4 regions of the Paenibacillus sp. FSL E2-0177 genome follow, and region 1 is predicted to be linked to each of the others. Evidence: riboswitches for the same ligand, from Rfam matches in the RefSeq annotation. Region 1 holds a riboswitch; each other region holds the start of a gene.
The links. Region 1 has a riboswitch for cyclic di-GMP ahead of MHI25_RS03610 (transglutaminase-like domain-containing protein). Riboswitches for the same ligand answer to the same signal wherever they lie in the genome.

Region 1 (7,922 bases):
TTGCTGATCTCAGCGCTGTTTAGCGTGTTTTTTGCAGTGCTTTATACTAAGGCATTCCGTAGTGAGAAGCTTATGAAGCAGCCTGAGAATATTTATTCCAAATGGCTGAGCATTGCCATCGGAATCGCTTTTATCCTGAGAGTGTGGATTGGTCTTACCGCGCAAGGATATCAGAATGATATGAATACCTTTATTTCTTGGGGACAGCGTATGGTGGATTTAGGCCCAGGCAAATTTTATGAAGAAGGTTATTTTGCCGATTATCCTCCTGGCTATTTGTACATATTGTACGTGCTTAGCGCCATTCGTGGCGTTTTAGGATTCACTCAGGGCTCAGGTGGAGAGAATTTGCTCTTCAAGCTCCCTGCGATCCTTTCTGATTTGGTACTCGGCTACTTCATTTATCAAATGTCACGCAAAAAACTCGGCACAGGAATAGCTTTCGGCTTAATGTTGTTGTTTCTGTTTAATCCAGCGGTACTTATTAATTCAGCGGCTTGGGGACAAGCAGATTCATTCTTTTTGATCTTCCTGCTGCTCAGTATCCATGGCGCTGCGAACAAAAAGTTTGTCCGCTCCGCAATTTTGTTTGCCTTAGCGACGCTAATTAAACCGCAAGCGTTGATATTCACGCCGGTATTGTTGTTTGCTTTTTATCATCACCGCGCTTGGAAGCAGCTTGGATTCGGAGCTTTGTATGGATTAGGGATCTTCGGATTGCTTGCGGCACCGTTTTTCTGGAATAACGGAGGTCTGGTAGGGATTATTGATCTTTACAAGAGTACGTTATCTTCCTATCCGTATTCTTCAGTGAATGCATTTAATCTGTATGCACTGACTGATCCGATGTGGTCATCCCTTGATCTAACCTGGCTTGGCATTCCATACCGTGTATGGGGCTTCATATTTATTTTAGTGGCTGTAGCTGTTGCGGCATTTTATTCCTTTAAAAAGGATCGCTTGGATCTGACCAAATCCTATTTTATCGGGATGGTGCTTATAGTAGTGGTCTTTGTGCTTGGCACCAAAATGCATGAACGTTATATGTTCCCTGCTCTTATTCTTTGTTTGTTTACTTATATAGAAAGTCGGGACCGCCGCTTTTTATCGCTATTTCTCGGATTCAGCTTAACGCAATACATCAATGTGGCGTACACCTTATCCCACCTGAATGCAGATGTTAGCCCGGGTGCAGACGGAATCGTATTAGTGACTGCTATAGCTAATCTAGCATTGCTGCTTTATATGCTGAATATCGGATACGATGTGTATGTCCGCAAGGGAATAAAACCTCTTCCAGCGCCAATTACACCGGAAGAACAGTATGAAGAAGATTTGAGAGTTGTCGGGCAAATTAAACCGCATCAGAAGGGAGGGCGATTTAACGATGAAGTTTAAGCGTATAGATTGGATATGCATAATAGCTATCACGGCCGTTTACGCAGCGCTTGCTTTATATAATCTTGGCTCTACTAAATCTCCAGAGACCTTATGGGAGCCTGCTGCCAGTGGTGAAAGCTTCTATGTAGATTTGGGGCAGAGTAAACCATTGGAACGGGTCAATATCTTTGGTGGCGTGGGAACGGGTAAGTTCAAGCTGGAATTCAGCGACAATCCTGAGGTCTGGAGCAGTCCGATGGATGTCAGTGAGGATGTCGGGAATGTCTTCATCTGGAAAAGCCAACCCCTGAACGTTACAGCGAGATATGTGAAGTTAACAGTTACCTCTCCAGGGTTCACTTTGAACGAAATGGCCTTTTATGAGCAGGGGGGAGAAAGAATCCCCCTTCCTATTGCCGGTGTGACACCGGATGCTAACGCAGTACCTAAAAGAGGAGCAGCGGCCAATCTTTTTGACGAGCAGTCGCTCATTCCGGAATATTCTAACTTTATGAATAGCACTTATTTTGACGAGATCTATCATGCGCGAACAGCTTATGAATATACACACGGGATAGTGCCTTACGAGAATACGCATCCACCGCTTGGCAAGCTGTTGATTGCCATAGGTATGGAGCTGTTCGGAGTCAATCCATTCGGCTGGCGTATTATCGGAACCTTGTTCGGAGTTGCCATGTTACCTCTCATATATGTAATGGCGCTTCGTTTGTTTAAGAAAAGCAAATACGCCGCCCTCGCGGCAGGATTGTTTGCGCTGGATTTCATGCATTTCACACAGACAAGAATCTCCACGATTGACGTATACGGAGTATTCTTCATTATGTTGATGTTCTATTTTATGCAGCGGTATTACACAATGAATTTCTACAAGCAGCCTTTAAGAAAAACATTAATTCCGTTATTCTGGTCTGGCTTATTCTTCGGAATCGGCGTAGCTTCGAAATGGATTGTGCTCTATGGAGGAGCAGGGCTGGCCATTATGCTGGCTATCTCCCTTTTTGAACGCTACAGAGAATACCAAGCCTCCGGACGCCTGCTGGCAGAGGGGAAGATTAAAGACAAGGAATTGCTGGGCACCTGTCGTGAAGCAGTAGATTCTTTTTGGAAAAAGACTATTATTACGTTGGCTAGTTGTATCGGGTTCTTTGTAATTATTCCAGTAATTATTTATAGCTTATCTTTTGTGCCGGGGTTATCTGCATCAGCAGAGGGCTTCACTATAAAAGGTTTGATTGATTCCCAAAAGAATATGTACAACTACCACAGCCAGCTTGTAGCTACACATCCTTTTGCTTCCTCATGGTGGCAATGGCCGTTTATGAAGAGACCGGTCTGGTTCTTTAGCGGCGGTGAAGGTTTGCCGGAAGGTCAGGTCAGCAGTATAGTGACTATGGGGAATCCTCTTATCTGGTGGACGGGTATTTTTGCGATGCTGGCAACGCTGTGGATTACGCTGAAACGTAAAGATAAGAACCTCTACATGATCTGGATCGCCTTCTTCTCGCAATATGTTCCGTGGATGCTTGTCCCAAGAGAAACATTTATTTACCATTATTTTGCTATGGTACCATTTATGATTCTTGGTATTGTATATATAATGAAGTTGCTGGATAGTAAATTCCCTGAGGCCCGTTACGTACAGTATGTCTATGTAGCCGTTGCTTTGCTGCTCTTTATCGCTTTCTACCCGGTACTGTCAGGGATGCAGGTCAGTGGAGATTACGTGAAAGATATGCTGCGTTGGTTCCCAACTTGGGTTTTCTAGGATTTAATAAAAATCTATAAAATAAGTTTATGAATGCAGCGTTATTATGAAGTGTAGATGGATGTAACGCTCCAAAAAGCTTGTAGGAGGAATAAAGGTGAAAGCCAGATATAGTGTGATTGTACCCATGTTCAATGAGGAGCAAGTAATTAGCCATACTTATGAACGTTTGAAAAAAGTAATGGACGAGTGCGGCGATACTTATGAGCTGGTCTTCGTCAATGACGGCAGTCGTGATCGTTCCGCCCAGATGATTCGGGAGATCTGTGAACGAGACGAGCATGTCAAGCTGATTGACTTCTCGCGTAATTTCGGACATCAGGTAGCGATTACAGCTGGCATGGACTATGCCGAAGGTCAAGCGGTTGTTGTTATTGACGCTGATCTTCAGGATCCTCCGGAGGTCATTTTGCAAATGATCGAGAAGTGGAAAGAGGGCTACGACGTTGTATATGCGAAACGCCTGAAGCGCCACGGAGAAACGATGTTCAAAAAGGTCACCGCGAAGCTTTTTTACCGCCTGCTCAGCAGTATGACAAGTGTGGATATTCCTACGGATACAGGCGATTTCCGTCTTATTGACCGTAAGGTATGTGATGTCCTGCGGGGACTTAAAGAAAAGAACCGCTATGTCAGAGGTTTGGTGAGCTGGGTTGGCTTCAAGCAGACTATGGTGGAATATGAACGGGAAGAACGTTTTGCCGGAGAAACCAAATATCCGCTGAAGAAAATGATTCGTTTTGCGTTAGATGGCATCACCTCTTTTTCACATAAGCCGCTTAAGATTGCTACGTATATTGGATTCTTCCTTTCATTCTCTAGCTTTCTCTATTTATTTTTCGTCTTGTTTCAAAAGATATTTTTTACCTCCTGGACGGTTCCGGGCTGGGCTTCCATTGTAGGCGTTAATCTGCTCTTTAACGGTATCGTTCTGATGCTGTTGGGTGTGATTGGGGAGTATATCGGACGGATTTATGACGAGTCTAAAGATAGACCGCTATATATTGTTAGTGAGACTAAAGGCTACCAGAACGAAGAACAACTGGACCGCCGGAAGGACCACAATGATGTCAGATAAGAACTTGCGCGCTGCATTCATACAGTTCCTCAAATTTAATGCCGTAGGTTTGCTCAATACGCTTATTGATTTTGTGATTTTTACATTGTTGAATTCACTAGGGATGGTATACGCATTGGCGCAGGTGATCTCCTATAGTGCAGGCACGGCGAATAGCTTTATTTTGAATAAAAAAGTTACCTTTCGTGATCGCAACCGGGGGAATAAAGAAGGCTTCGACCGCGTGCAGCTGGTCAAGTTTATCGTGCTGAATCTGGTAGTGCTCGGAATATCACTGCTGCTAATGCATCTGTTGACAGACAAACTAGGTATTCAAGTCTTGATCTCGAAGGTGCTGGTTACCTTTATCACGGTGATCATCAATTTCTTTGGAAGTCGTAAATGGGTATTTTAAACATTAATTTCAGGCAGAAGGAGTTGCTATGCTTAAAGGCAAGTAGCTGTTTCTGCTTGATTTGTATATAACCATAGAAACAATATACGGAGGTGAATAACATTGCGTAAATTCTCCTATCTACTCATACTGGCTGGGATACTTATCATGTTATATCCGACAGCTAACGAATGGTACAACGACAGGCAGCAGGAGAAGTTATTAGAAACGGCTGAACTAAGCACTGCCGATAGTACTCCCCAGTCAGATCTGAGGAGCAGGTATGCTGAAGTTACTCAGCTGTTAGCAGAGGAATCGGTTCTGGATGCCCAGGCACAGCCCCAACCCCAAGAGACAGAAAAGCCTGAACCGGAGATTGAAGTCGGTGGCAAAGTAATCGCACTAATTGAAATCGATAAGATTGATTTGAAGCTGCCTGTATTAGAAGGGGCTACAAAAGCTAATATGAAACATGCTGCAGCCCATATGAAAGAAACGGCACCCCTTGGAGAGATCGGGAATGCTGCAATCGCGGCGCATCGGGCTCGAACTACGGGTCGTTTGTTTAACAGATTGAATGAGGTTGTTGTGGGGGATGTTATCACGGTAAAGACTAGTGATCAGGTGTTTAACTATGAGGTATACGATATTTCTGTTGTAGATCCGAGTGATGTCTCCGTTCTTGACGGGAATGACAAGGATAAGATTCTTACTCTGATTACATGTGATCCGCTAGTGAATCCAACGCATCGGCTGATTGTTCATGCCAAATTAACAAAATGAGAATAGTGAATGACAAGAAAACACAAATACCGGGAGATATTTATAAAATAATGGGTAATCTAGTAAATTAGGTCTTGTTCACAACTATAAATATGATAGTATTATACTATGAAAGCTAAACACGATAACGGCAAACCTTCCGAAAGGTAGGGACGCAAAGCTAAAGGGCCTTTTCCCGAAAGGATGGCAGCCAGCTACCGAATGAAGAGGCTTTTTTTGTTTGTTTCAAATGGATTCTATCAATTATATCTAGTAAAGCTAGAACAGATAGAGCTTATACGATAACGGCAAACCTATCGAAAGGTAGGGACGCAAAGCTAAAGGGCCTTCCCGAAAGGATGGCAGCCAGCTACCGAAAGGAGTTTTATCCGTGAAAAAGGTTTATTTTATGCTGGTGGCGTTGTTCGTCCTAATGACTTCAGTTCCGGTAAGTACAGCTCAAGCTGCAAGTGCAGATGCCAGCTGGTTGATTACATCCAAAGTGGCTCAAGGTGTTATTGGTATTAACTATGATATTCCGAAAGATAAAAGAATCAAACTCATGATCACCAAAGATAACAGCAGCTATACATATAACTTGTATGCTTCTGGACAAGCTGAGGACTTCCCTTTGCAACAAGGAAATGGGACTTATAAGGTTTCTGTTCTGGAGAATACAACCGGCAATAAATACAAAGCATTATATTCCGAAGTAGTAGACGTAACCATGAGTGACTCGAATTCCGTATATTTGGGCTCCGTACAGAATGTGAAATGGAGTTCTTCTGATAAAGCGATTGTCAAAGCTAAACAATTAGTACAAGGCAAAACAACAGACGAAGAGAAAGTTAAAGCGATCTATAACTATGTAGTTGCGAATGTACAATATGATTACTCTCTTGCTAATAGTGTAACTACTGATTATATTCCAAGCATCGATAAGACATTGACTACTAAAAAAGGGATTTGCTATGATTACGCTTCTCTTTTTGCCGCAATGCTGCGGAGTGTAGATGTTCCTGCTAAGTTGGTAATGGGGAATACAAGCTACGTTACGCAATATCATGCCTGGAACGAAGTGTTGCTTAATGGGAAGTGGGTTACCATTGATACTACAGTGGATGCAGGACTTTCAAAGAGTGATAAGAAAACCGATTTAATTAAAGCCTCAAGCAAATATACTGCGGCAAAATACTATTAAGTTCGTCGCTAGAAACATAACTCTATTAAATAAACAACTAGCTTAATTATTAAGCTAGTTGTTTATTTTTATATTAGGGGTTGCTTTTCTATTAATAGTTGGGGTATTATAGGTAAGCGTTGTTAGACAGCGTACAGGCGATACAGACGAGGCTGATAAAAAGCTTCGAAAAATAAAGCTTGCATTTCTGAAGACAACATGATATATTATAAGAGTTGCTGCTGAGACATTAAACGGCGCCAACGAGAACTTGATCTTTGAAAACTGAACAACGAGTGAGTAGGATTTCACGTAAGTGAAATCCAAAATTAGAGAATTAATTTTCTCGTCAGATGTTTCAAAATGAGCATATCGCTCTTTTCAATACTAATTGGAGAGTTTGATCCTGGCTCAGGACGAACGCTGGCGGCGTGCCTAATACATGCAAGTCGAGCGGAGTCATTTTGAAAGCTTGCTTTCAAAATGACTTAGCGGCGGACGGGTGAGTAACACGTAGGCAACCTGCCCTTCAGACTGGGATAACTACCGGAAACGGTAGCTAATACCGGATAATTTCTTTTTTCTCCTGAGAGAAGAATGAAAGACGGAGCAATCTGTCACTGAGGGATGGGCCTGCGGCGCATTAGCTAGTTGGTGGGGTAACGGCCCACCAAGGCGACGATGCGTAGCCGACCTGAGAGGGTGAACGGCCACACTGGGACTGAGACACGGCCCAGACTCCTACGGGAGGCAGCAGTAGGGAATCTTCCGCAATGGGCGAAAGCCTGACGGAGCAACGCCGCGTGAGTGATGAAGGTTTTCGGATCGTAAAGCTCTGTTGCCAGGGAAGAACGTCCGGTAGAGTAACTGCTACCGGAGTGACGGTACCTGAGAAGAAAGCCCCGGCTAACTACGTGCCAGCAGCCGCGGTAATACGTAGGGGGCAAGCGTTGTCCGGAATTATTGGGCGTAAAGCGCGCGCAGGCGGCTATTTAAGTCTGGTGTTTAAACCTTGGGCTCAACCTGAGGTCGCACTGGAAACTGGGTGGCTTGAGTACAGAAGAGGAAAGTGGAATTCCACGTGTAGCGGTGAAATGCGTAGATATGTGGAGGAACACCAGTGGCGAAGGCGACTTTCTGGGCTGTAACTGACGCTGAGGCGCGAAAGCGTGGGGAGCAAACAGGATTAGATACCCTGGTAGTCCACGCCGTAAACGATGAGTGCTAGGTGTTAGGGGTTTCGATACCCTTGGTGCCGAAGTTAACACAGTAAGCACTCCGCCTGGGGAGTACGGTCGCAAGACTGAAACTCAAAGGAATTGACGGGGACCCGCACAAGCAGTGGAGTATGTGGTTTAATTCG
Region 2 (7,922 bases), 2.9 Mb from region 1:
GAAGCTCTCTCACAAAATGCCCGCGGGATTACGATGATCACCAAGACCATCACAGAGATCGCTGAGCAGACCAACCTGCTGTCACTGAATGCCTCCATCGAAGCTGCTCGTGCCGGAGAGCATGGTCGGGGTTTTGCCGTTGTAGCTCAAGAGGTTCGCAAGCTTGCTGAAGAATCTACGGCATCCACAAAAGAAGTATTCGGCTTGGTCCGCAGCATTGAGTCAGATATTAAACAAGCCATCGATAATATTGCCATCAATGAAGAGGTTGTGCAGGTTCAGAATGAAATGATCACTCAATCTGCCCATATTTTCGCACAAATTGTACAAAGCGTGCAGTACATTACCGAGCAAATCTCTTCATTCTCTGCGGAGAGTGATCTTATGCTAGAAAGTGCCTTGAAAATTTCCAGTGCAATTGAGAATATCTCAGCAATCACCGAAGAAACTGCTGCTGGCACGGAAGAGGTATCGGCGGCTATGAATGAACAGATTAATGCCCTGCAGTCTGTTGCAGAAGAAACGGAAAAAATGACCCAGGCCGTATTTAATCTGCAAAAAACCATTCATATCTTTAAATTCTAGTTCAAAACTATCAACTGCCACCTAAGCTGAGTCTTAGGTGGCAGTTTTTTTCGCGAGGTAAAACTTCATCTCTTGGACAAGACTTTCGTCAAATTTCGAGTTTTTTTAGCGGATTATGTTGACAAAAATTAATGAGGAATATATTGTAAAGGAAAATTATTCTTATCAACTATAAATTAATATTGGCAAAATCCTCGAAAGAGGATGACGCAAAACCATGGATCTACAGCCTCATTTTTTCGTTTGAGGCCATGATTGCCAGGTTGCAGAGGAACCAGGACGGCTGAACTATTGTTCAGTCTTAGCGGTGCCTTATGCCACCAACCTGTGCTTACTATAGAGCACAGGTTTTTACTTTTTGAGTATATTGATCTATCGTATCTATTCGGTAGATTAATAACTAATATATATCAAAAAACTTGTGAGGTGTTTCTTTTGAAGACAGTCGCAGATTACATGGCGGAAGCACTACGTAACCTTGGAGTCACCCATTCTTTTGGGATCATTGGCAAATCCATTTGTCCAATTGTTCTAAAGATGGTGGATTACGGTATTGAATTTATTCCCGGCAGACATGAAGCAAGCTCCGGATTCGAAGCAGCAGGGTATGCGCTGAAAACGGGTAACCTAGGCGTAGCATTTGGTACTTCGGGTCCTGGGGGAACTAACCTGCTTACAGCAGCAGCACATGCGAAAGCTAACAACCTACCTGTCCTATTTATTACCGGCCACCAATCCATTACAGAGCTTGGAATTCCTCAATGTCAGGACTCCACCTCTTTTCTGGCTGATTTAGCTGATATGTTCAGACCTGCCACCTTGTTCAGTAAATTGGTTGAACGTGGGGATCACTTTGGTACTATTTTTAATCATGCGATTTCTGTGGCCCTGACCAAACGGGGTCCTGTTCATCTTTGTATTCCTTTTGATGTACAAACTGAAGTATTGGAAGAATGCAATATAGTAATCCCAGAAAGAGAGTCTCTAATTAGTCAAGCTAATATCGATAGAGTCATCGAAGCTATTCAAGCTGCTAAGAATCCTTTGATTATTGCGGGTAAAGGAATTAACCGCTCCGGAGCACATAAAGAGCTTGTTCAACTCGCAGAAACTTTTAATATTCCTGTAGTAACATCTCCTGGTGGAAAAGGGGCTATAGTCTGGGATCACCCACTCTATCATGGTCCTATTGGCGTTGGCGGTTCGACCCACGGGGACGATTTATTGAATAAAAGCGATTTATTTATAGTGCTTGGATCACGTTTAAGTGATATGACCATCTGTAATCTTAAACGGGAGAATCATCCAGCAACTTTAATTCAATTTGATATTGATCCAACCTTTGTCGGAAAAATACTATTGTCCAAAACGATACCGGTCACTGGGGACCTGCGCGATAATTTGGTGCACTGCCTAAATCATATTGACCCAAGCACAATCACCAAACGTGAGGCTTTGGCCGATGCGGATTATTCAGAAGAGCTTCCAACCCTCAAGAATCTTTCCCTTGCTTCCGTAATGAGCACTTTAAGTGATTTGATCCCTTATAATAATTCAATTTTCGTTGATGATGGAAGTCATGGATTCCACGCTGCAAAATGGTACAAGGTTAAGAAACCGGGCAGCTTTGTTTTTGATGCGTATTTTGCTTGCATGGGTAATTCGATCGGCATGGCTATTGGTGCAAAAGTTGCAGCTCCTGAAGAAACTGTCCTCTGCATTACAGGTGATGGTTGTTTCATGATGCTCGGCGCTGAGATTAACACCGCTGTCTGCAAAGATATCCCTGTCATCTTTATCGTGGTCAATAATAAGCAACTAGATATGGCTCTTAAGGGTATGGAGAAAACCACAGGTCGTATCGATGGAACTCTATATGAAGTACCAATGGACGCCGTGAAATTCGCTGAATCTCTAGGTGCTAAAGGCTACAAATGTGAGACTGCGGATGAATTCACAGCTGCAATTAAAGATGCGGTAGCTCTAAACCATGTTGCCGTTATTGAACTACTAACAGACCGTGATGAAGTCCCTCCGACTGCACACCGTACTTTGAACCTAAACTAGGAGGCTAACCATGAAGGAAAATATCAACAGTGGTCTCAACCACTTCACGAATCTATCAGGAGACTATGGCGCAAAAGCACTAGCTCCAATTAAAGACCACTTCCCTGACTTGGCTGAATTTATTATGGGGAATGCCTATGGCGATATTTTTCAACGTAATACTATAGCCCCTGACTGGAAGGAAATCGCAGTCATTTCATCTTTAATTTCAATGGGTCAATTCGAACAGTTGGGCGTTCATTATGTCATGGCCCTTCGTGTTGGAGTTACCGTAGAACAGCTTAAAGGTATTCTATTACACTTAGTACCCGTTATAGGGGCACCTAGAATCATCACAGCTTTTAATATCCTGCTTGCAACCATAGAAGAAATCCAATAACCCAACAGTTCGACAACAATATACAAAATTCGACTTTATTATTGCATACACTTGAAAAATATGCCTATAATAGAGTCGGAATATCCCATTACTTGCTGTATAGTGTCGAATTTTGACTTTTATAAAACAGCTAAATGGATATACATGGCTGGATATTGCAGTCGAACTGTTTTGGACAAATTCAATCTATGGGAGAGATTTAGGCATGGGAAGTTTCGTTTTGAAGACAGACACTACAAACAAGGTTATTAACATTGAGTTAGATGGAACATTTTCTGAAGAAGATGGTCTAAAATCTATTCAAGCTTATCAACAAACTATCAATCCAATTACTCCAGCTGACTATGAACTAAAAATCGACTGCAGAAAGCTAAATGTAACTGCACCAGATGTTGTACCTCTTTTAGAAAGCTGCTTTGTAATGTTTAAGAATGATGGATTTGTAAAAGTAAATCTAACGCTTGAAAATAACCCGATCCTCAAAATGCAGCTTTCCCGTCTTGGCCGTAAAGCTGGACTCGATAACATCGAGATCATTTCTGCGGTTACAGTCTAGATCTTTTAATCTTAATATGTAGGCCACATTTTACTGCTTTCCTGGAGGCGTATTATGACCGGAATTCGTATTAAAGGCATTGATATCTATCATCCCAGCAATATAGTTGGTAACGACTTTTTCATTAAGCATTTTGACGAAAAAGGCATTGATATTCGAGGTCTATTATCCGCATTAGGTCGTATTACGCGGTATAGTATTAAGGATGCGGATGAGAATTCCCTTACGATGGCTTTTGAGGCTGCCAGGAATGTTCTGGAGAAAAGTGGTCTCACAGGTGCCGATATCGACCTTATTGCCTATGCAAGTCAAACTCCTGAGTATATCTTTCCTACCAACTCATTAATGATTCACCGTTTGATCAAAGGCGCATCCCATACGATCTGCATTGACAGTAATGCTAATTGTGCGGGTATGACGGCTTCTGTGGAACAGGTTAGCCGTCAGATGCAAGCGAATCCTAGGATTAAACGAGCGTTGGTCATCGGCTCCGATTATGTAACCCCTCATGCCGATAAGAATGATCCAGTCTATTACGCTAACTTCGGTGATGCAGCGGCGGCAGTCATTCTTGAACAAGCTGAGGATGTGGTCGGTTTCATTGACTCTATCTACCAAACGGATCCTTGTGTTTGCGATAATTCCAAGTTCCCGTGCGCAGGCCTGGCTAAACTGGGTAAACAAGGTGTAGCGGCTGGAGAGTTTAATGTGAAGTTTATTCCTTTTGATAATTCCATTTGCATAGATGCTGCTTCTGAGTCTATTCGTACTCTACTGTCTAACAACAATATCGCGCCTGAAGCCATTAAAGCAGCCTGCTTCTCACAGTTTTCATTGCCTAATATCTTAGAGATGTGTGAGAAAGTCGGCATTGATCGCAATGTAGCGGTATACATAGGGGATGAATTCGGATATACCTCTACCAGCAGCCCATTTATTGCTCTACATAAAGCTGTAACTACTGGAAAGATCGAACGTGGTGATAAAGTCCTGTTCTGGACAGTGGGCGCCGGTTGGCAAAATGTAGCATTTGTTATTGAATATTAGGAGCTGTATAACAAAAAGCGGCAAGCTAGGGATTCACCTAAGCTTGCCGCTTTTTAATATAAATATGAACGCAACATCAGGACTTACTTGCAAAGGTGAGCCCCTTTTCCGCGAGAGCACTCCGTAATAGGACGATCGCCTTTGGCCCCAATCCATGTAGCTGCAGAAGCTCTCCTTCAGTAAGCTTGCTGAATTGTTGAAGCTGAACATATCCAGCCCCATGCAGGGCTCGAAGCGCCGGCTTAGATAGTCCGCCCGGCAGATCAGATTCGGTTCCTTTAACCATAGATATATACAGCTCCTTTATCACTGATATCCTTCATGCTTCTCCCAACCCATGGTACGCGCTACAGCGTCCTTCCAGGCGTTGTAACGACCTTCCCGCTCAGTTATACCCATCTCAGGCGAGAAGACCCTCTCAGCCTTGTTGAAGCTCTCTAGCTGGGCACGTGTCCAGACTCCGGACGTTAACCCGGCCAGAAGCGCCGCACCCAAAGCTGTTGTCTCCGCATATGTTGTTCTAGTAACCTCACTGCCCAGGATATCAGACTGGAATTGCATCAGCAAATCGTTACGCACAGCTCCGCCATCCACACGAAGGCCGGTCAATGGCATGCCTGCGTCTTTTTCCATAGCTCCTATTACATCTCTAGATTGAAAGGCTAAGGACTCCAATGTAGCTCGTACCAGATGTCCTGAGGTAGTGCCTCTAGTAAGGCCAAATATGGCTCCACGGGCATACATATCCCAATAGGGTGCCCCCAGTCCGGTAAACGCAGGCACAACGATAACCCCTTCACTGTCCTCTACTTCCCGTGCTTTATCTTCTGAGCCTGCTGGCTCCTCTATAAGACCAAGCCCCTCCTGCAGCCACTGAACGGCCGCTCCGGCCACGAACACACTGCCCTCTAGGGCATAATAGAGTTCATCTCCCATACCCCAAGCTACAGTGGTCAACAAGCCATGGCTGGAGGCTACAGCTTCTGTGCCTGTGTTCATTAGAATAAAGCAGCCTGTACCATAGGTGTTTTTGGCACTGCCGGGTTCTAGACAAGTATGTCCAAACAATGCGGCCTGTTGATCTCCAAGTACAGAGCGAATTGGAATGTCCGCCCCGAACCACTGTTTGTCTGCTACTCCAAATTCGCCGCCAGACATTCTTACTTCTGGCAGAATGGCACGCGGAATACGAAGCTCTTCCATTAGCTCTTCATCCCAGCACCGTTCATGAAGATTGAACAGCATCGTACGTGAGGCATTGGTAACATCAGTGACATGTACGGCTCCGCAAGTAAGTCTCCAAATTAACCAGCTGTCGATCGTCCCTGCTAGAAGTTCCCCACGATTCGCCCGTTCTCGGGCGCCATCCACATGATCCAGTATCCAGGAGATTTTCGTAGCTGAGAAATAAGCATCTACAACAAGGCCCGTCTTGCTCGCTATAACTTGCTCCAGCCCTTTACTTTTAAGTTCTTCACATTGCTCTGCAGTACGCCTGTCCTGCCACACAATCGCAGGGTATATCGGTTTGCCCGTTATTTTATCCCAGATTAAAGCTGTTTCTCTCTGATTGGTTATTCCGATGGCAGAGATCTCCTCAACTGCTATGCCACCCCGCGCAATCGCATCTCTTGCCGCTGCGAGCTGTGACGCCCAGATTTGCTCAGGGTCATGCTCTACCCAGCCTGGATGGGGGAAGGATTGTTTAACTTCATATTGACCTTGTGAGACCCATTTAGCCTCCGTATCGAACAATATGGCTCGTGAGCTGGTAGTACCTTGGTCTAAAGATAAAATCATTCTATGCCCTCCCAAGCAAAACCTACAAGATATGTTCCACGATGAACAAGATTAATGTGTTTGTTTCAACAAAAAGCACCTCTGCTGTCAGAGGCGCTATCACACATTGTGTTTGGAATTACTGTTTTTCGACAGGAAGTCTTAGCGTAAAGGTTGTACTTTCGCCTAGTTTGCTTGAAGCTGAGATGGTCCCGTGATGCGACTCTACAATATTTTTAACAATCGCAAGTCCAAGTCCCGTTCCACCTGATTCTCCCCGTACACGCGCCTTATCAGCTTTGTAGAAGCGGTCAAATATATACGGCAGATCCTCTGGTGGAATTCCAACCCCTTCATCCTGAATTTTAATCTCAAGATAACGACGGCCTTCTAATACACAAGTTCCTGTATGAACCGTGATTTTTTTGCCACCCTGTGTGTGGCGAAAAGCATTATCAAGTAAATTGGTTAAGACTTGTTCCAGCTTATCCTCATCCGCTGCCTTCAGAACAGCAATATCACTCTCTTGCCGTAAGTGAAGATGGATATCGCGCTCTTTCGCACGTACAGAAAATTTACGGTAGACTCGTTCCAGCAGTTCGTTCATGTCCACCTGAGCTTTCATCATATCCGTATGTCCGGCTTCCATTCGGGCAAGATCAAGCAAATCCTTAACCAGACGCCCCATACGCAGTGATTCGTCATGAATGACCTGGATCAGCTCACTGCTTTCTTCGGGGGATGAAGCCATCCCGTCCAATAAAGCCTCACTGTACCCTTGCATCATCGACAATGGAGTGCGGATTTCATGGGAGACATTAGCTACGAAGTCTCTGCGCATCTTTTCCAGACGCACCTCTTCCGTCACATCCCGCAGTACAGCAACTACTCCCCGGATGCTGCCTTCAGAATATAACGGTGCCATATGAACAGACCAGACGCCCTGCCGTACATGTACATTGGAGCGGTCATCGCCACCTTGCTTCAAGGTGCTTAAAAATAAAGGACGCAGGGGAGGAGGAACACTGCTCTCAGCCGTTTCGGGATGGAGCTCAGCATCACTCGCATGTTCCCACTGCAAATCGCTCCAGCTCTCTAGCAGAGCTTGGCCATGCGGATTGGTCAAAATAATCTGCCCTTCAATGTCAAAGGTGATCACAGCATCGCTCATACTGCGCAGTACGCTAGACAGATGCCCCTTCTCATGATGCAGACTGCGAATGTTCTCTTCAAGCTCCTCAGCCATATGGTTAAAGGAAGTAGCCAACTGGCCAATTTCATCACTTGTGACAAGCGTAAGCCTTGTTCCGTATTCACCCCGTCGAATGTTATTCGCAGCTTCAATGACACGCTGCATCGGCTGAGTAATTTTGGTAAACAAAAACAACGCAAAAAATGTCGTCAAAGAAAATCCGATCATACAAGTATACATAAATAAACGTTTGATATCTCCGGAATTGGCAAAGTTACTGTCTATGTAGGGAAGCAAAAATAACCCCAAGGTAATAA
Region 3 (7,922 bases), 180 kb from region 1:
TTCCTTGTTCAAGTCTTCTTCTTTTAATTCAGAAATTACTAAAATTCTTTTATTTTCTACATCTATTGTGTGTACAATTCCTTTCAAAACTTCATCATTCTTACTACAGGCGGTGACTAATAACAAAAAAACAAAAATAAGAGTCCATTTAATAGTAGTACGTGGTTTTTGAATCATGGACCTTCTCCTCCAGTGGTTACGACATTAATTTAAAATCGGTTGCACAGGCATAGCATTTAGTACATTACCAATATAAGAATAAACAGCAGCCCTTCCATTATGACGACCTTTATTGATTCTGGGGAGTTACAGGTGAATGTCTGTAGTATTGATATTTTTATAAGAACTTTTGTTTGTATATAATAAAAATAAATGTTCTTATTTTAGAGGCGATCAATGATGGAAAAGAGTATCGACCAAACGGTTGGGATTATTTATCAGGTCAAGGTGAGCAAGATTACACAACGCGAGATCGAGATCCGTGGCATCCGTGACAAACGTCCAACATAAACGAAGGGGATAAATATCATGCGGTGTATAACAATACGGCAGCCTTGGGCGACCTTAATTGCTCTTGGTGAAAAAGAGTTTGAAACTCGTTCATGGAGAACAGCCTACCGCGGTGAGTTAGGCATCCATGCCGGAGTGAGGATTGACAAAAAGATTTGTGAACAGGAACCGTACAAATCAGTATTGGCGAAACATGGCTATACAGCGAATAATTTGCCGACAGGAGCTATTATTGCTACAGGTCAGCTCGCGGGATGTTATGTGGTTACTCCAGAGGTGGATTTAAGGGAATGGATCAATGGGAACGAATATGATTTTGGCGACTATAGTGAAGGACGGTTTGCCTGGAAGCTTGAAGGGGTTCATCCATTAAGCCATCCAATTCCAGCTAAAGGTCGGCTAAGCTTGTGGGAGCACTCTAATCACTTCTGAACGGCGAACAATATTTTTAATGTAATTTTTATGTGCCTATCAGCTTTTTTTCAGGTTCGAGGTATATATTAGAGACACCAAACACCCCCCAGTGTTTTGTGGTATATCTCTCTCAGGTCTTGCCAACTCCCATGGTAAGGCCTATTTTTTTGTTCACTAATTGATTGGGGGAGAGAGCGCAGCGGCTTCTATACAGCTTTACTTAATCTGGTACTGTTCTTCGTAACTCTTAAAAGATGAAATATCCAGCCCTAGGTATCTGCGCATATGGATGGCAGCCTGAGCCGCAACAATGTCATTCAACAGCAGCATTCGTTCATGATAGCCACGACATATATACTTGGCTTCAATTCCAGTATTAAGTCTGTTTTGCTCATACACCTTGATTCCCCGTCTTCTCATTTCTGCACGAACATCCCTTAGATCTGTTGTAGCTACTGCAGCAGCTGTTCCAAGCACCTCCAGATAAGGGGCGGGTGTTCGTAAGTGTGTAGATAAAATGGCGGAGTCCCGTTCGAAAGCTGATAAAATCATCGGAAGCAATAAATAAGATTTCACCAGCATGTTGTCCCTGCTTTCTGCTCTATGCATGAATCTCATCACCTCTAATAGGAACGTATATTCGTATTCTACCCCGATATTCCAAAAATAATCAATGGTATTTCTAAACAGCTTATCCAATGTGATAAAATTCACAACTAAATAACGAAGAATAAATTATATTAAAAATTGTAATAATAAAAATTAATGTATCGAACGCAAATAAAGGAGAATTATGATGGAAAAAGAGGGCAGCCTCCAGCGTGGATTGTTTTTTGGTTTAATTCTGAGTGTTCCCTTATGGATATCCATATTGGGCTATATACAGTTACTTTAAAATTTAATGAAAAACCTTATGCGAAGCGCCTTTAGGCGCTTTTTTTGTGTGGTACTAATGCGGGGAATTATCGAAAGGAATTGATTGACAATTGTGGGTGTCGGGAGCTAAACTGTTATTAATTCAAAAGTATTAAAAGTCATAGACTGTTATTGGATAGAATGCTTCAGCTACCAGTTCTGGACTTGCAGTGTAATACATATATATAGTCATGATAATAGCAAACCGTCTGAAAGGGCGGGACGCAAAGTCCAGGAGTCTAAAGTGTCTTAAAGGCACAATGACCGTCCGACTGCCATGAGAAGGGAATTTCACTTCTTTTTGGCGGTCTTTTTTGTTGTTAGGTCCTTTAGAGTTTCTGGTAATTATTCTGATTAATATAAATCATAGTTTTAGGAGGTGTGCCATTTGAAAAGAAGAATAAAACCGTTACTCTCGCTTGTATTAGCTGGGATTTTGACGGTAGGTAGTGGGCTTTCCTCATTGGGAGCTGGAGTTGCTGGAGCTAGTAGTTCTTCTACATTGGGAATTGCAGCGGTCTACAACGTGTTTATTCTAGGGGATATAACAACAGTTTCGGATACGGAAGGAAGGTTTGCTGCTGGAGGTAACGTTAACTTAACCAACTATAGTGTTGGAGATAGGTTGACCGCTGCAGAGGTTTCCCTGACTGACACACTTGTTGTTGGAGGGAATCTTACTTTCAACGGAGGTACTGTTTATGGGAATATCGTGCACGGGGGAGATTTTTCAGGGAATGTAACGCTCCTCAAGGGTGGTACAAAAAGACAGGGGAGTACGATTGACTTTTCAGCAGTAGGTCAGTCTTTGAAGGACAAATCAGCAGAACTTGCAGCATTGCCGGCGAATGGAACAACAGTGTACCGATATGGCAGCCTTACCCTGACAGGTACAGATCCTGCGGTCAATGTTTTTAATGTTTCAGGAGATAACGTCTCTAATACCTACGGAATTACAATAAATGTTCCTTCAGGATCTACTGCAATTATTAATATTGATGGTTCTAACGTAAAAATGAAAAACTTCGGATTTCTACCTAATAACGTGTTGAACAGCAAGAAAATTTTGCTTAACTTTAGCCAAGCTGCGTATCTTGATATGGCAGGCATAGGTGTAATGGGAAGCATACTTGCCCCCTATGCTCATGTTGATTTTATTAATGGTCAGATTAACGGTACTTTAGTGGCGGCTTCACTCAAAGGTACTGGTGGTGGTGAATTTCACCACTATCCATACGATGGTGATGAACCTGGACCAACGCCGACACCAACGCCGACAGTGACGCCGACACCAACAGTGACACCAACGCCAACGCCGACAGTGACGCCGACACCAACAGTGACACCAACGCCAACGCCAACGCCGATAGTGACACCGACACCAACACCAACGCCAACGCCGACACCGACACCGACGCCAACGCCTACAGTGACACCAACGCCGACGCCGACAGTGACACCAACGCCGACACCGACGCCAACACCATGTCCGACGCCGACAGTGACACCAACGCCGACGCCGACACCAACGCCGACAGTGACGCCAACGCCGACAGTGACACCGACGCCAACGCCAACAGTGACACCAACGCCGACAGTGACGCCAACACCAACGCCGACGCCGACAGTGACACCAACGCCGACGCCGACAGTGACACCAACACCAACGCCGACAGTGACACCAACACCAACACCAACGCCGACAGTGACGCCGACACCAACAGTGACACCAACGCCAACGCCGACAGTGACGCCAACACCGACACCAACGCCGACAGTGACGCCAACACCGACACCAACACCGACACCAACGCCGACAGTGACACCAACACCAACGCCGACGCCGACAGTGACACCAACGCCGACGCCGACAGTGACACCAACGCCGACAGTGACGCCAACACCGACACCAACGCCGACAGTGACGCCAACACCGACACCAACGCCGACAGTGACACCAACACCAACGCCGACAGTGACACCAACACCAACGCCAACAGTGACACCAACGCCGACAGTGACGCCAACACCAACGCCGACAGTGACACCAACGCCAACGCCGACGCCGACGCCGACACCAACGCCAACACCAACACCAACACCGACGCCGACAGTGACGCCGACACCAACACCAACGCCGACGCCAACACCGGCACCAACGCCGACAGTGACACCAACGCCGACACCAACACCAACGCCGACAGTGACGCCAACACCAACACCAACGGTAACACCAGAGGCAACACCGACACCGACGGTAACGCCTGAAGCAACACCAACACCGACGGTAACGCCAGAGGTAACACCAACGTCGACACCAGAGACTTCTGTGTTCCCGATACCAACGCCATCATCCGTAATTGGCACTATAGTTCTTGCAGAAGATCCTGTGCCGCTTGGGCCTGTAGCTTCGCCGACACCAGCGCCAGTACCAACACCGTCGAATAGCACAGAAGTACTTGTTGATGATGATGAGATCCCATTAGGTCCGGTACCGGCAGTGACACCAACGCCAACACCAACACCTGATGAAATCATCGTAGTGGACGATACGATCCCATTAGGAAAGCCACCTGTGAAGGAATTGCCAAAAACGGGTGAATCAAGTCCTGCACCTTACTATGTAGCAGGTTTAGGTTTTGCACTTATCGGATTATTAATGAGAACCAAGTTCTCCAAAAAGAATAAATAATAAAGGGTAGATCAACATAGAGTCGCTTTCGGGAATGTCCCGATGGCGGCTCTATTTGTATGTCATGATTGCGATAGTTTGGTGCATTCTAAGTAGATGGTATACTCTTGTTGCAAAAGAAATGAAGAGGGGATGGCGAAGGCGAATTGATATGGTTCATTATTAGCGCTGTAATCATCATAGGGATTCTAATCTATGTGGGATTTTTCTTCTACGGTATTGCTATTAAACGAGCGCCAAAGGTATTTCTAAGTAATAATCCTAATCTGAAGGCTGATCCTCCGGTTGCCGGAGCTTCTTGGGGGGAGGGGAAGGATTGGGTCTCTCGCCAGAGCTTCGTGAATATTGAGATCGTATCTGCAGATGGACTTAAATTAAGAGGTTACTTACTCCAATCTAATCGTGCTGCGGGACGCACAGCCATTCTAGCCCACGGTTATTCAGGTAAAGCAAAGGATATGGGGGCGTACGCCAAAATCTACTACGAGAACTTAGGCTTTAACATCCTAATTCCCGATGCAAGAGGGCATGGAGATAGCGCAGGGGATTACATTGGTTTTGGTTGGCCGGAACGAAAAGATTATTTGCAATGGATTGAATACATGATTAAAAAGACTGGGCCTAGTGCTCAAATTGTGCTTCACGGCGTCTCTATGGGCGGTGCTACAGTGCTAATGACCTCAGGGGAAGATCTTCCGCCGCAGGTAAAAGCTATTGTTGCGGACTGCGCTTATACCTCAGTAAAAGCACAATTATCTTACCAACTACGACGCATGTATCGCTTGCCAAGTTTCCCTTTCGTTCAAAGTGCAAGTCTAATCACCCGCTTGAAGGCGGGGTATGGCTTTGGTGAAGCCTCTGCATTAAAACAAGTGCGGAAAGCGAAGGCTCCGATTCTTTTTATTCATGGGGATGCGGATAACTTTGTACCTTTTGCTATGATGAATGAATTGTATGAGGCATGCCAGAGTCCAAAAGAGAGGCTCATAGTGCCGCAAGCGGGGCATGGATTGTCTTATGATACGGATAAGGCGGGGTATATAGATGTAGTAACAGCTTTTATAAGTCGATATGTAAAATAAGTCCTGAACGTAGACAGCGCCCGATATCCGCTAGGTAGCGGTTATCGGGCGCCTATATTTTTCCACACATGACGTAGTCCTTGAATAAGGAACGTACCGTCATGCTTTCTCGTTATATTCATCCCCCGCCGTTCGTGAGTAACGGGTGTCTTGATTCCTTGTTATTTCCAGCAGCCGTGTGGCGAGAATAATCCTTCCAATACGACAAAAGCCCTACCTCTCTTTTGCCCTTGCGGCTCCATTGACCGCGCCAGTGTGAATCGGAATGCTATATTTCGAATTTAATCTCATAAAAAGGAAGAGTACTGCAAGAAAACATAAAGCCTCTTTGTCCAAAATGCCGATGTGTATAATAGTCGGCCTGACATCTTCTTGGTGGGGATATTCAATATATCGAAAAACAAATACCATATAAATATAACACACTATTGTTTAAAAGGCAAATATAATAATGAATTCCAAGATAAGGTTTATTTGATTCTAGAGAGGAACAAACCTCGATAAGGGGCGCTTAGATTTTGAAAGTAACTTAAATTGGGTTAATTGTGAATTATTCCGGAAAAGCTAGTAAACCAGAGGAGATGGGCGATCTCGGTGCAAATGGGCTAAAATGTAAGTTGGATATTTTTGCAAACGCTACAAATTACAACTGAAAATGCCAGAGACGAATGGGTTGTGTCTGCTGGGGTTATTTTGCGTGCCTATTTTGTGAACAGCTCTCTAAAACTGACAATAAACTCCAACATTGATTGAAGGATTGAGGGTAGACCGTTATAATTAATAAGTCTGGATTTTAATTAAAAAATAAGGGAGATTTTTATGAAACGCGCAGATGTGTGGCTGATTTCCATCGTATTGATTGCTGCGCTCGCTTTTCTCGTACCGAGATGGTTTTCGGACAATGATGACAAAGGTGGGGCCGGTAAAAATCTCATAGCCAATGTAACGGTGGACGGTAAGTTATTTAAAACGGTAAAGCTTACAAAAGAAGAACAAACCATTGAGGTCCGCACGGAACGCGGCTATAACATTTTGAAGGTGCATGATTACGGGATTGAAATGTACGATGCCGATTGCGCTGATAAAGTTTGCCTAGGTTTTGGTTTTATTACCCTGCCCAAACAGACGATTGTCTGTCTACCGCATAGAGTATTAGTCGAAATCACCAGTGCGTCGGGGGAGGATGATATAGATGCCTATGTCCAGTAGTGAATCTGCAACAGCTTTAAAAAGAACAGTGATTATTGCGATTTTCGCCGCAGTGGCAGTAGTGTTAAGTTTAATAGAGGCACAGATTCCGTTATCCGGGATGGGACTGGTGCCGGGTGCTAAGCTCGGACTGGCCAACATTATGATTTTGACTTGTATTTACTTTTTACGTGGACGGGATGCTTTGCTGCTTGTCATCCTCAAAACACTGCTTACTGCATTTCTGCTAGGTACCTTCTCAAGCTTGCTGTTTAGTTTATTTGGTTCACTTTTTAGCTTTGTTGTTATGTTTGTGCTGATGCTGATTAGTGGCAAAGGTAAGAGTATAAGCTTGATCGGAATTAGTATAGCCGGTGGGATTGCGCATAATATCGGTCAGCTGCTGGCAGCTTCTATGGTATTTGCATCACTTAGTATTTTTTATTATCTTCCCATGCTGCTGATCACTGGGGTAGTAACAGGAATTGCCGTGGGCTATGCAGTCCGTTATTTGGTGGCGTCATTGTCAAAAATATCGCTGTTTGAAGAATTTTTGGACTGATTAGTCACATCAGCGGAAGGATGACTAACATGAATGAATCATACGAAGGTCAAGACTTAGAGGGAGAAGGACAAGCAGTCATCTCTCTGGATGGGGTATCGTTTGGCTATGATCCCGAGCATCCGATTCTTCACAATATAACGTTATCTATCTCTCAAGGACAATGGGTTAGCTTGGTTGGTCCTAATGGCTGCGGGAAGTCTACGTTGGTCAAGCTGCTCAATGCTCTGCTGCCTAAGGGGGCTGGTGAGATTGTGGTTAGTGGCATGCTGCTTAGTGAGGAAACGATCGGAAGCATTCGGCAATGTATCGGAATGGTGTTCCAAAATCCGGATAATCAGTTTATTGGAGCCACTGTAGAGGAAGATATCCTATTCGGCCTGGAAGGGCTTTGTTTGCCGTACGAAGAGATGGCTGAACGTTTGCACTCCTATACGACGAGACTAGGAATAAATCATCTGTTGTCCAAGCATCCGGGTGAGCTGTCGGGAGGCCAAAAGCAGCGTGTTGCTATTGCTTCCATTCTTGCTATGGAACCAGGCATCGTCATTTTTGACGA
Region 4 (7,922 bases), 960 kb from region 1:
TTGTAATGGGGAGAAATCTGTAATTTCATTTCCAGTAATATCAAGTGTCTCTAGGTTCTTCGCGTACTGCAAACCTTCCAAGGATCCGGCTCTTCTGGTTTCGCTAGTTAACGTTGTAAGGTTATACATATCACCTAATGTTAATTCTCCAGTTACGCCCAATGTAGTCTTGATCGAAGCACTTAAATACGGGTCCGCCACAGTAATTACTTGCGTAAGATCTATTTGGACCAAACCTTCGGTTGCTTGTTGCAACGCTGCTACAGCTTCGTCTACTTCACTTTGCGTAACAGAAGAGTTAGCCAACACTGTCTCTGCTATCGAGAGGCTGGACGTAAATGCCGCGATGCTCTCAGGTGTGAAGCCTTCTAGAGAAATTGCTTTAGCCGCTGCAATCGCCTGTTCGAGATCTCTAGTGAATAAGTGATCTCCATTCGCGAAATGTAGTTTGGCTCCACCCCATGCAGCATGGTCAGATCCGTTGCCATTTCCCCCGTCTGTGACGACTAATTTCAGTTCTTTTGCTTCATTAATATCCAATTCGATGAATTTCTGCGGATCTCTCGAACCCATGACCCCACTATCGAATTTCTTCTCTCCATCGACAAACACCTCAAAGCTCACCGAACCAACAGAACCGTACATTTGTCTATCTACACCTACATAGGAAGTGAAATAGTCCGCGTTTTTGTCGCTTAGATTGTATACAATCGTCGAATTAGAGTGCGCTCCAATTCCTCTTTCATAGGACACTACCTGATTGTTCTCATCTGTTAATCTCAGCGTATTTGCACTAATAGATTTATCCTTCAAAGGTGCAGTATAGCTGTTCTGAGTAGAATTCCAGTCGTAATCCGTCAGGTACGTAAAGTCCGTCATGTCTACTACGGCTATAGTTCTAATCTTCGTGGTCGTATTTCCATCACTATCTGTTACTGTGTAAGTGATTGGATACTTTCCGGCCCGGTTGAATTTAACTTGCTCTTGGCCTGTGACCTTCACTTGAGCCGTCAAGTCACCGTCTTCCGAATCCATTGCCGAATAGCTTTCACTGATATCAATCGCTTGGCCCACTTTGGTTGAGACAGATTTAGGTATGGTAAGCTCTGGTGTATTGTTCAAGATCATAAACTTCGCATCAGCAAAATCACCGTGATCTGAAGCATTTCCGTTACCTGCATTATCTAACACCAGCTTCAATTCACTTACATCCTTAACAGGTATCCGCGCAAGCTTGGCTTCTGTACCAAATTTCATCAGTCCGCTGTTATAAACCTCTGCCCCATCGGCAAAAATTTTGAAAATTACACTGGAGTTGCTTTGCTCAGGGATATTTCTATCAACCCCTACATACGTTTCAAAATATTCATAGTTTGCACCTGCCAGATTATACACGATTTCAGAGCTGGCATGGGTTCCTAAGCCCTTAGCGAACTCTTTGACCTCGCCATTTACCAGCAGCTTAATCGGATTGTTAGAGCTAGCCTTATCTTTTCGAACCACATTATAATCCGTTTTTGCCGATTGCCAATCTATATCACTCAGGTATTTACTAGCGCTGTATACAACAATCTTTCTGGCCTGCACAGCGGAGTTCCCATCTGAGTCTGTAACTGAAAACTCGACGTTGTAAGTCCCTGTTTTGCTTGATGTGAATCCATTTGAATGCACTTCAACGGCTCCAATTAAGTTACCATCTTCCGTATCAAAAGCTGTTACATCGCTCAACACATCAAATTCGCTGTTCAGCTTAACGAAGGTTGTCTCTTCCGGTACTGTAATGGTAGGTTTGCTTGAATTATTCGAGAACTTCGCATCCGCCCATACCGTATGGTCTGAAGCATTGCCATCCTTAGCATCTGTTGTAACCAGCTTCACCTCTCTTGCGCCAGTCACAGGGATTTTCACAAATTGATGTTCTGTTCCTGCCCGGAAAACATCACTCTCAAATTTCTGTTCTCCATCCACATACACTGCAAAAGTAGCCGAGGAAGGTTTCCCTTTCATGGCTTGATCAATCCCAATGTAGCTTTCAAAGAAGTCGTAACCCTTACCTTCAATATCGTAAACTACCTCAGAGTTGGCATGAACACCAATCCCTTTCGCGTACGTCGCAGCCAACCCTTGGCGAACAAGGGTTATGATTCCCCCGGAAACGGCTTTATCTTTCTTTAATTCACCCCAGCCTACAACGACTGACTTGGCATTGAGATCGGAAATATAGGCGTAGTCGCTCGTTACCGTAACCTGTGTGGTTTTCGTTTCCGTAACCCCTTCGCTTTTCACTTCATATACAATTTCGTAGTTGCCTTTTTGCGTTACATCAACGTTATTGGCTTTCAGAGAGACATCTGCAGTAATATCGTTTCCTAGATAGTTAGCCGCTTTTACATAGCTCATCGGATCAAAGGTTTGATTAAGCTTTAAAGTGAGCTGATCTTCAACAGACAAGGCTGGCTTAAAGGCTTTAACCTGTACGGGCTTCAGTGGGTTCAGCTTTTTATCATAACCGACGATCTTGTACGTATAGTTGATACTCGCATCTACATTCTGATCCACAAATTGCTCAGTTCCTGTAAAACCAACTAACACATCATTTCTATACACTTCATATCCTAAAAAGTCTTGCTTAAGCTCTTTATCTATACTGAAACTTAACGTGTTCGTTCTAGCCGTGGTGTTAGGTGTGATATTAACCTTAATGGCCAGATTTTTATCCGCTATTCCAGTTCCCTCATAATTAATCACCGAGTTATTTAAATACCATAACTTTTGCGGTGCCGGATACTTGGCTACTTTCGCTTTTGTCTCAGGATTCACAGTGAAGCCATGTCTGGCAAAATAGCTGCTTAAATCTAATCCCAGTACTTCGGAGGAGAACTCCACCAAATACTGCTGCTTAGAATTGTCACCGTTGGTAAGGATGACCTTCCGCTCCCGATATAGCTTGGTCAGCTCTGTCCAGTATCCCGGATGTGCCAGCTCCAGCTGCCAATAGGCTCCGAGTTGTGCAAATAAGCCCTGCTGATTCATAACCACTTTGTTTTCTTCGAGGACATATTTATAGATATCTGATTCATACGGTATACGATTATCTATCGAATTCGCCGCGACAGACATAAACATAGACACCATATTATTAGTTACTTCGCCATATTCCCGTTCACCCATAGCCAAGCGATGCCCGATTTCGTGATTCAGTCCCCAGCCCGGATAAGCTTTGTTAAAATCACCTACCATGGTTCCTACTGTTCCAAGTTGGATCCCTGTATGATCTCCCGCTGCATACATCGCACCATAAGGCTGCATCAAGCGAATATTCTCACGAATTAGCTTGGCATCATGAATCTCGCTACTGCCATCCAGGCCATAGAAGGCAAAAATACTCTTCATCCAGGTGTCATACCCAGTTACGGTGTCCAGCGGGTTATTTCCTTGCGTAATATATTTGTTGTACGCCTCCGTCGCCGTTCCTGTGAAAATAACATGATCGCTGGCCAGTTCTACCACATCTATGAGTTTACGATCTTGAACATTTGGATGAGCCGCTTTATCTTCGTCTAGTCTTTGTTTGTATGTGATTAAGAAGGTTTTGAATTGTTCTGGATCCGTGGTCTTGGTCATAAAAGGAATCTTTTCTAAACCTTCGAAGCGGATCAATGGCGCTTTCCCTTGTTCCTCTGCTGTATAGGGATTTACGATATAAACGGTGCCGCCCTTAGTCACTTCATGTGCATAATAACTATTCATAGCAAATTCAGGAACGGTTATAATGTTCTTACCTGGACGCAATTGCACACCTCTAGCCCAAACATTCCAAGCGGCCTCTTGTTGAGAAAAGACTAAAGAAGGTAGCTTATCGTTAGAAGCTGCATCCACATAAACGTTGATCGTATCTCCAGGCATTGCAACGAGACCTGTAGGCTGGTTGTTCGTACCAAAACCAATTCTCAGGTTTTCCTGCGCATGCTTTTTCATATCTCCACGTTGTTCCGCCTCAATGATGGTGCCTTCGGTTTGAACTTCACCATTCACTAGCCTCTTAGCTAAATCCAAAGAATCTTTCAGGATTGGATAGAGCGGATGTACTTTTGCCGCTTCTTCTAATTCGTTGATTGCTTCGACGCTATTATAAGCAGGCACAACCGCACTCATCGTTCCATCTGTGAAAATACCATTTACAGCTTCGCTTACTTTATCTTCTGTATAAAATCTAAATTCAGCCGCAAAAGGTCTGTTGATATTAGCTTTTGTGAACTTAAATTTTAATCTTTTAAACTTCGTCGGTTCGAATTTAAATTCCAGAAAGTCATTGGTACTAATCGCGGTTCCGCTAGATACAAGTTGGAAGGTCTCTCCTTTACTCGTCTCTGATGCATAGATTTCAAAAGCCTCTGGGAATCCTTTGCGGTTATCTCTAGCCAAAAAAGCCACTCTGTCCAGCACTTCCGCTTGCGCTAGTTCAAACACGACTTCATTCGTGAAGCTTGCATCATTGTTTTTGTTCGTTTCCCAATGCGTAGTGGGCTGGTCATCCAGCATATATTCAGGCTTCGTACCTGGGTAGCTTCCACCGTTCACCGTTACTTTTGATACGTTTGCATTCGGCATTCTATAAGCTTGGCTATAGGCATTTTCATAGGCTGTTCCATACCCTTTTAGCTTCGAAACCTTGGCTGCCGTTGCCTCTACCTGATGGTTCTTCAAAAGGATCTTTGCATTCTCTATCTCTTCTTTAAACTGCGCATACAGTGGATGTGCCTGCACTTCATTCTCTAAAGCTGTTAATTTCTCTGTCGTATTAAAGGCAGCACTAACTTGGCTCAAGGTATCATCTGTAAATAATTTTTTCATTTTAGCAGAGACACTATCCTCTTTATAAAAAGAAAACTCAGCCGCACTCGCCCAATCTTGGTTCGCTTTTTTGAAGACAAATTTAAGTCTCTTAAAAGCCGTAGGTGCGAACTGAATCTCCACTACATCACCGGTTGAGCCTGTATATTCTCCAGAAGACACGAGCGTAAAATCACCCGCATCGGTAGTGGAGCCGTAGATATCAAATTCTTGAGCAAAACCTTTACCTTTCGCACCGGATTGCCTAGCCGCGTATACCATTCTATTTAATTCAGTGGACTCATTGAAAACAAACACAACCTCATTCGTAAACGTTGAACTATTCGGTTTGCCAGTCTCCCAATGCGTGCTCATATCCCCATCCATAGCCTTAGCTATAGGCGAGCCTGAGTAGTTGCCACCGTTATTTGTGATGGATTTAATATTTGCTGGATTCATTCTAAAAACCTCATTATAGGCATTTAGAGCATCCTTGCCGTACAGCTCAAACGGAATAACCGAGGCGTTGCTTAATAAGTTAACCTTACTTTGCGCCACTGTTTTTGTTACATTTACCTTGCTTGCCTCACTTGCTAAAGCATAACCTGCCTCACTCGAAAAACTGGCCAACATGGCCGCCGATGTAGCGATCGCAATCATTTTCTTCATCTCTTCTTACCCCCAGATGTCATATGAATCTCTCCAGTGCCCAAAAATGGGCACAAAAAAAACTACCCCAAAAGAGTAGCTTGATTGCGTATAAAGTCGCCTAAAAATTAAGACTTAATTTTTATTAAACCTTAACAAGCATAAACGCCTTCGGCGTCCTTATAAGGACGGTAAGCGTTTAAGCGAGAAATATAAGATATTAAGTATAGGTGTATAACTTATACTTTCTTATATTTTAACAAAAAGCGTTACGCACTCTTTGGCAGCTGGCTGACAATAGTTATGATAACCTTAGTCCCTATAGCTTTGCGTCCCTACATTTCCATAGGTTTGCCTATGAAGTTTCGAATACATTCAAAGAGTAACATAAGCCTAGATCTGATCGCATGATTAATTGGTATGAAATGAGTATAGGTAATTGCAATTAGTTTTTCTTATGTGATAGATATTATTTATCGACTATCCCGGAAGAGAAGGACATCCTTTAGGACTGTAGGTCTACTTAACTCCCCGATCCAAACAAACGCCGGAACCAATTCCACACATCGCCCGTGACGGGAATTAATCCGAAACCATGTTCGCCAACTGCGATTACACCATATGCCCATTGTCCGATAGCTATGGCACCCCCAGCGATCCTGCCTATCGCTATCGCACCAAATGCCGTATCCCCTATGGCGATGGCCCCCAACGCTTTTTCCGCGATTGCGATCGCTCCTACAGCCACGCCTGCAATCGCAATCGCTCCCACTGCGAAGCCAAGCCAGCTAAGTGCTATTGCTCCGATCGCTAACCACATTCCCAGTGATATTGCTCCTAAGGATAATACGCCCACGCTTATCGCACCTATGGAAATCAATCCGACAGCTACATCTCCAATAGCGATTAATCCAACGGCTGTCTTCACACGGGGTTTACCTCCACGACCATACGCCTGACCTGAGTATCGCCCTAGATTACTGCGAATACTGATGACCGGAAATGAGGGAGAAGGCCATTGATAATCAATCTCTCGTCCATCAAAGCCCCTAGAATCTGCCCAGCGCGTTACAAATTGATGCCATTTCATATCCATCCCGTCCCCCTTTTCAATTACCTAAATTATACAACCCCGGGGGTTGGTTGTACTCAGACTCTGACCTGAAATTCATCTCATCCTCTGGACGGATATATACTCATTAGGATTACTGTTTGGGAATAGGATCAGGCTTTCCAAATAAATAGCCCTGAAACAACTGATAACCACTCTGCTTAAGCCATTCAAAGTCCTCTCTAAACTCCACACCTTCTGCTAAAGGAACGGATTGGATTTCTAAAGCTTTTTCTAAAAATTGCTTTGCTATTTTCTGTTTGTTCAGATCGCTGGACACACCCTGAACATATTTCATATCCAGCTTCATGTAATGGGGTTTAAGCTCCAATAACATCTCGATCGTGCTGAAGCCCTCACCAACATCATCTAAAGCGTATTCAAATCCCCGATCCTTGTAATATGTCAAAATAGCTTTCAAATGAGCGAGATCATCCACTTTCTCCGTCTCAACAACTTCAAAGACAAAAAGAGAAGGATCGACGCCTAATTGATTGGCCAGTTCAACGGTTGATCTTAAGCAGAACTCTGGAGCGTAGATCGACGTTGGGATAAAATTAATAAACGTTTTTTTATTTAAGGGTGCAGCATATTTTACAGCCGTCATTCTACATAACCGGTCTAAAGCATATAAACGCCCACGATTCCGTGCCGCCGCAAAAATCTCATTAGGATAGATAAGAGATCCGTCTTCTTTTTTAAATCTGGATAGGAGCTCGTATGCAAAAATCTCTTCCCTTACGTTCACAATCGGTTGGAAGTAGCAAGTAACAAGACCCTTAGTGATAACCTCATCAATCCACTCCATATCAAGTACAGTGGGTAATTCGGATAGAGGTCTCCATGTTTGGTCATCTATACGGAATTCAAGCTGCTCCGACTCCATATGGTCATTACAGAAATCCAGAAAATCCCGCACCCCAGCCTCCTTAATTGTAATCACATTTTCTTCCACCTTATGTATCGTATTACTTCTACTCAAGTGATGAATAACCTCAGGTAAAACCCTAAGATTAAGCTCACCATGAGCCTTGATTTGAAAATTCAGCTCTCTTACTACACAATGATTACAAGCCACATTCATAACCCCTTTAATAATCGATTCTCTGAAAAAGATCCCGGAACGGCTCTTCTCAATCGAAATCCGTATACTCCAGTAAATACGCCGGGTCTAACACGGTGATCTGCTGATGTTGAATCTCAATAATCTTTTGCTCTTGCAGATCTTTAAGCACAAGGGTAGCCGTCTCCCTTAACGTTCCGATCATATCACGCGCTCTCGCATCATGAAATTTCATTTCATATAATAACCGATTCGATAAAAATAAAC

Region 2: linked by a shared signal. The riboswitch ahead of MHI25_RS21425 (thiamine pyrophosphate-binding protein) and the one ahead of MHI25_RS03610 (transglutaminase-like domain-containing protein) in region 1 are both predicted to bind cyclic di-GMP.
Region 3: linked by a shared signal. The riboswitch ahead of MHI25_RS02835 (choice-of-anchor A family protein) and the one ahead of MHI25_RS03610 (transglutaminase-like domain-containing protein) in region 1 are both predicted to bind cyclic di-GMP.
Region 4: linked by a shared signal. The riboswitch ahead of MHI25_RS30090 (NPCBM/NEW2 domain-containing protein) and the one ahead of MHI25_RS03610 (transglutaminase-like domain-containing protein) in region 1 are both predicted to bind cyclic di-GMP.

The regions. Positions count from the first base shown of each region.
Region 1 covers NZ_CP150307.1:789,351-797,272, forward strand. The annotation lists gene MHI25_RS03585 (glycosyltransferase 87 family protein) at 1-1,398, shown strand, start outside; gene MHI25_RS03590 (phospholipid carrier-dependent glycosyltransferase) at 1,388-3,166, shown strand; gene MHI25_RS03595 (glycosyltransferase family 2 protein) at 3,264-4,244, shown strand; gene MHI25_RS03600 (GtrA family protein) at 4,231-4,638, shown strand; gene MHI25_RS03605 (class D sortase) at 4,741-5,400, shown strand; cyclic di-GMP riboswitch class I at 5,520-5,602, shown strand; cyclic di-GMP riboswitch class I at 5,677-5,757, shown strand; gene MHI25_RS03610 (transglutaminase-like domain-containing protein) at 5,771-6,580, shown strand; rRNA gene MHI25_RS03615 (16S ribosomal RNA) at 6,948-7,922, shown strand, end outside.
Region 2 covers NZ_CP150307.1:4,787,106-4,795,027, forward strand. The annotation lists gene MHI25_RS21420 (HAMP domain-containing methyl-accepting chemotaxis protein) at 1-585, shown strand, start outside; cyclic di-GMP riboswitch class I at 760-856, shown strand; gene MHI25_RS21425 (thiamine pyrophosphate-binding protein) at 1,012-2,652, shown strand; gene MHI25_RS21430 (carboxymuconolactone decarboxylase family protein) at 2,663-3,031, shown strand; gene MHI25_RS21435 (hypothetical protein) at 3,144-3,587, shown strand; gene MHI25_RS21440 (ketoacyl-ACP synthase III) at 3,642-4,634, shown strand; gene MHI25_RS21445 (DNA-binding protein) at 4,711-4,920, opposite strand; gene glpK (glycerol kinase GlpK) at 4,941-6,434, opposite strand; gene MHI25_RS21455 (ATP-binding protein) at 6,553-7,922, opposite strand, start outside.
Region 3 covers NZ_CP150307.1:612,708-620,629, forward strand. The annotation lists gene MHI25_RS02820 (DUF3221 domain-containing protein) at 1-177, opposite strand, end outside; gene MHI25_RS02825 (ASCH domain-containing protein) at 529-942, shown strand; gene MHI25_RS02830 (hypothetical protein) at 1,141-1,638, opposite strand; cyclic di-GMP riboswitch class I at 2,029-2,119, shown strand; gene MHI25_RS02835 (choice-of-anchor A family protein) at 2,228-4,531, shown strand; gene MHI25_RS02840 (alpha/beta hydrolase) at 4,678-5,613, shown strand; gene MHI25_RS02845 (NusG domain II-containing protein) at 6,433-6,822, shown strand; gene MHI25_RS02850 (Gx transporter family protein) at 6,806-7,363, shown strand; gene MHI25_RS02855 (ATP-binding cassette domain-containing protein) at 7,393-7,922, shown strand, end outside.
Region 4 covers NZ_CP150307.1:6,762,124-6,770,045, forward strand. The annotation lists gene MHI25_RS30090 (NPCBM/NEW2 domain-containing protein) at 1-5,502, opposite strand, end outside; cyclic di-GMP riboswitch class I at 5,761-5,847, opposite strand; gene MHI25_RS30095 (hypothetical protein) at 6,005-6,571, opposite strand; gene MHI25_RS30100 (EAL domain-containing protein) at 6,687-7,535, opposite strand; gene MHI25_RS30105 (helix-turn-helix domain-containing protein) at 7,726-7,922, opposite strand, start outside.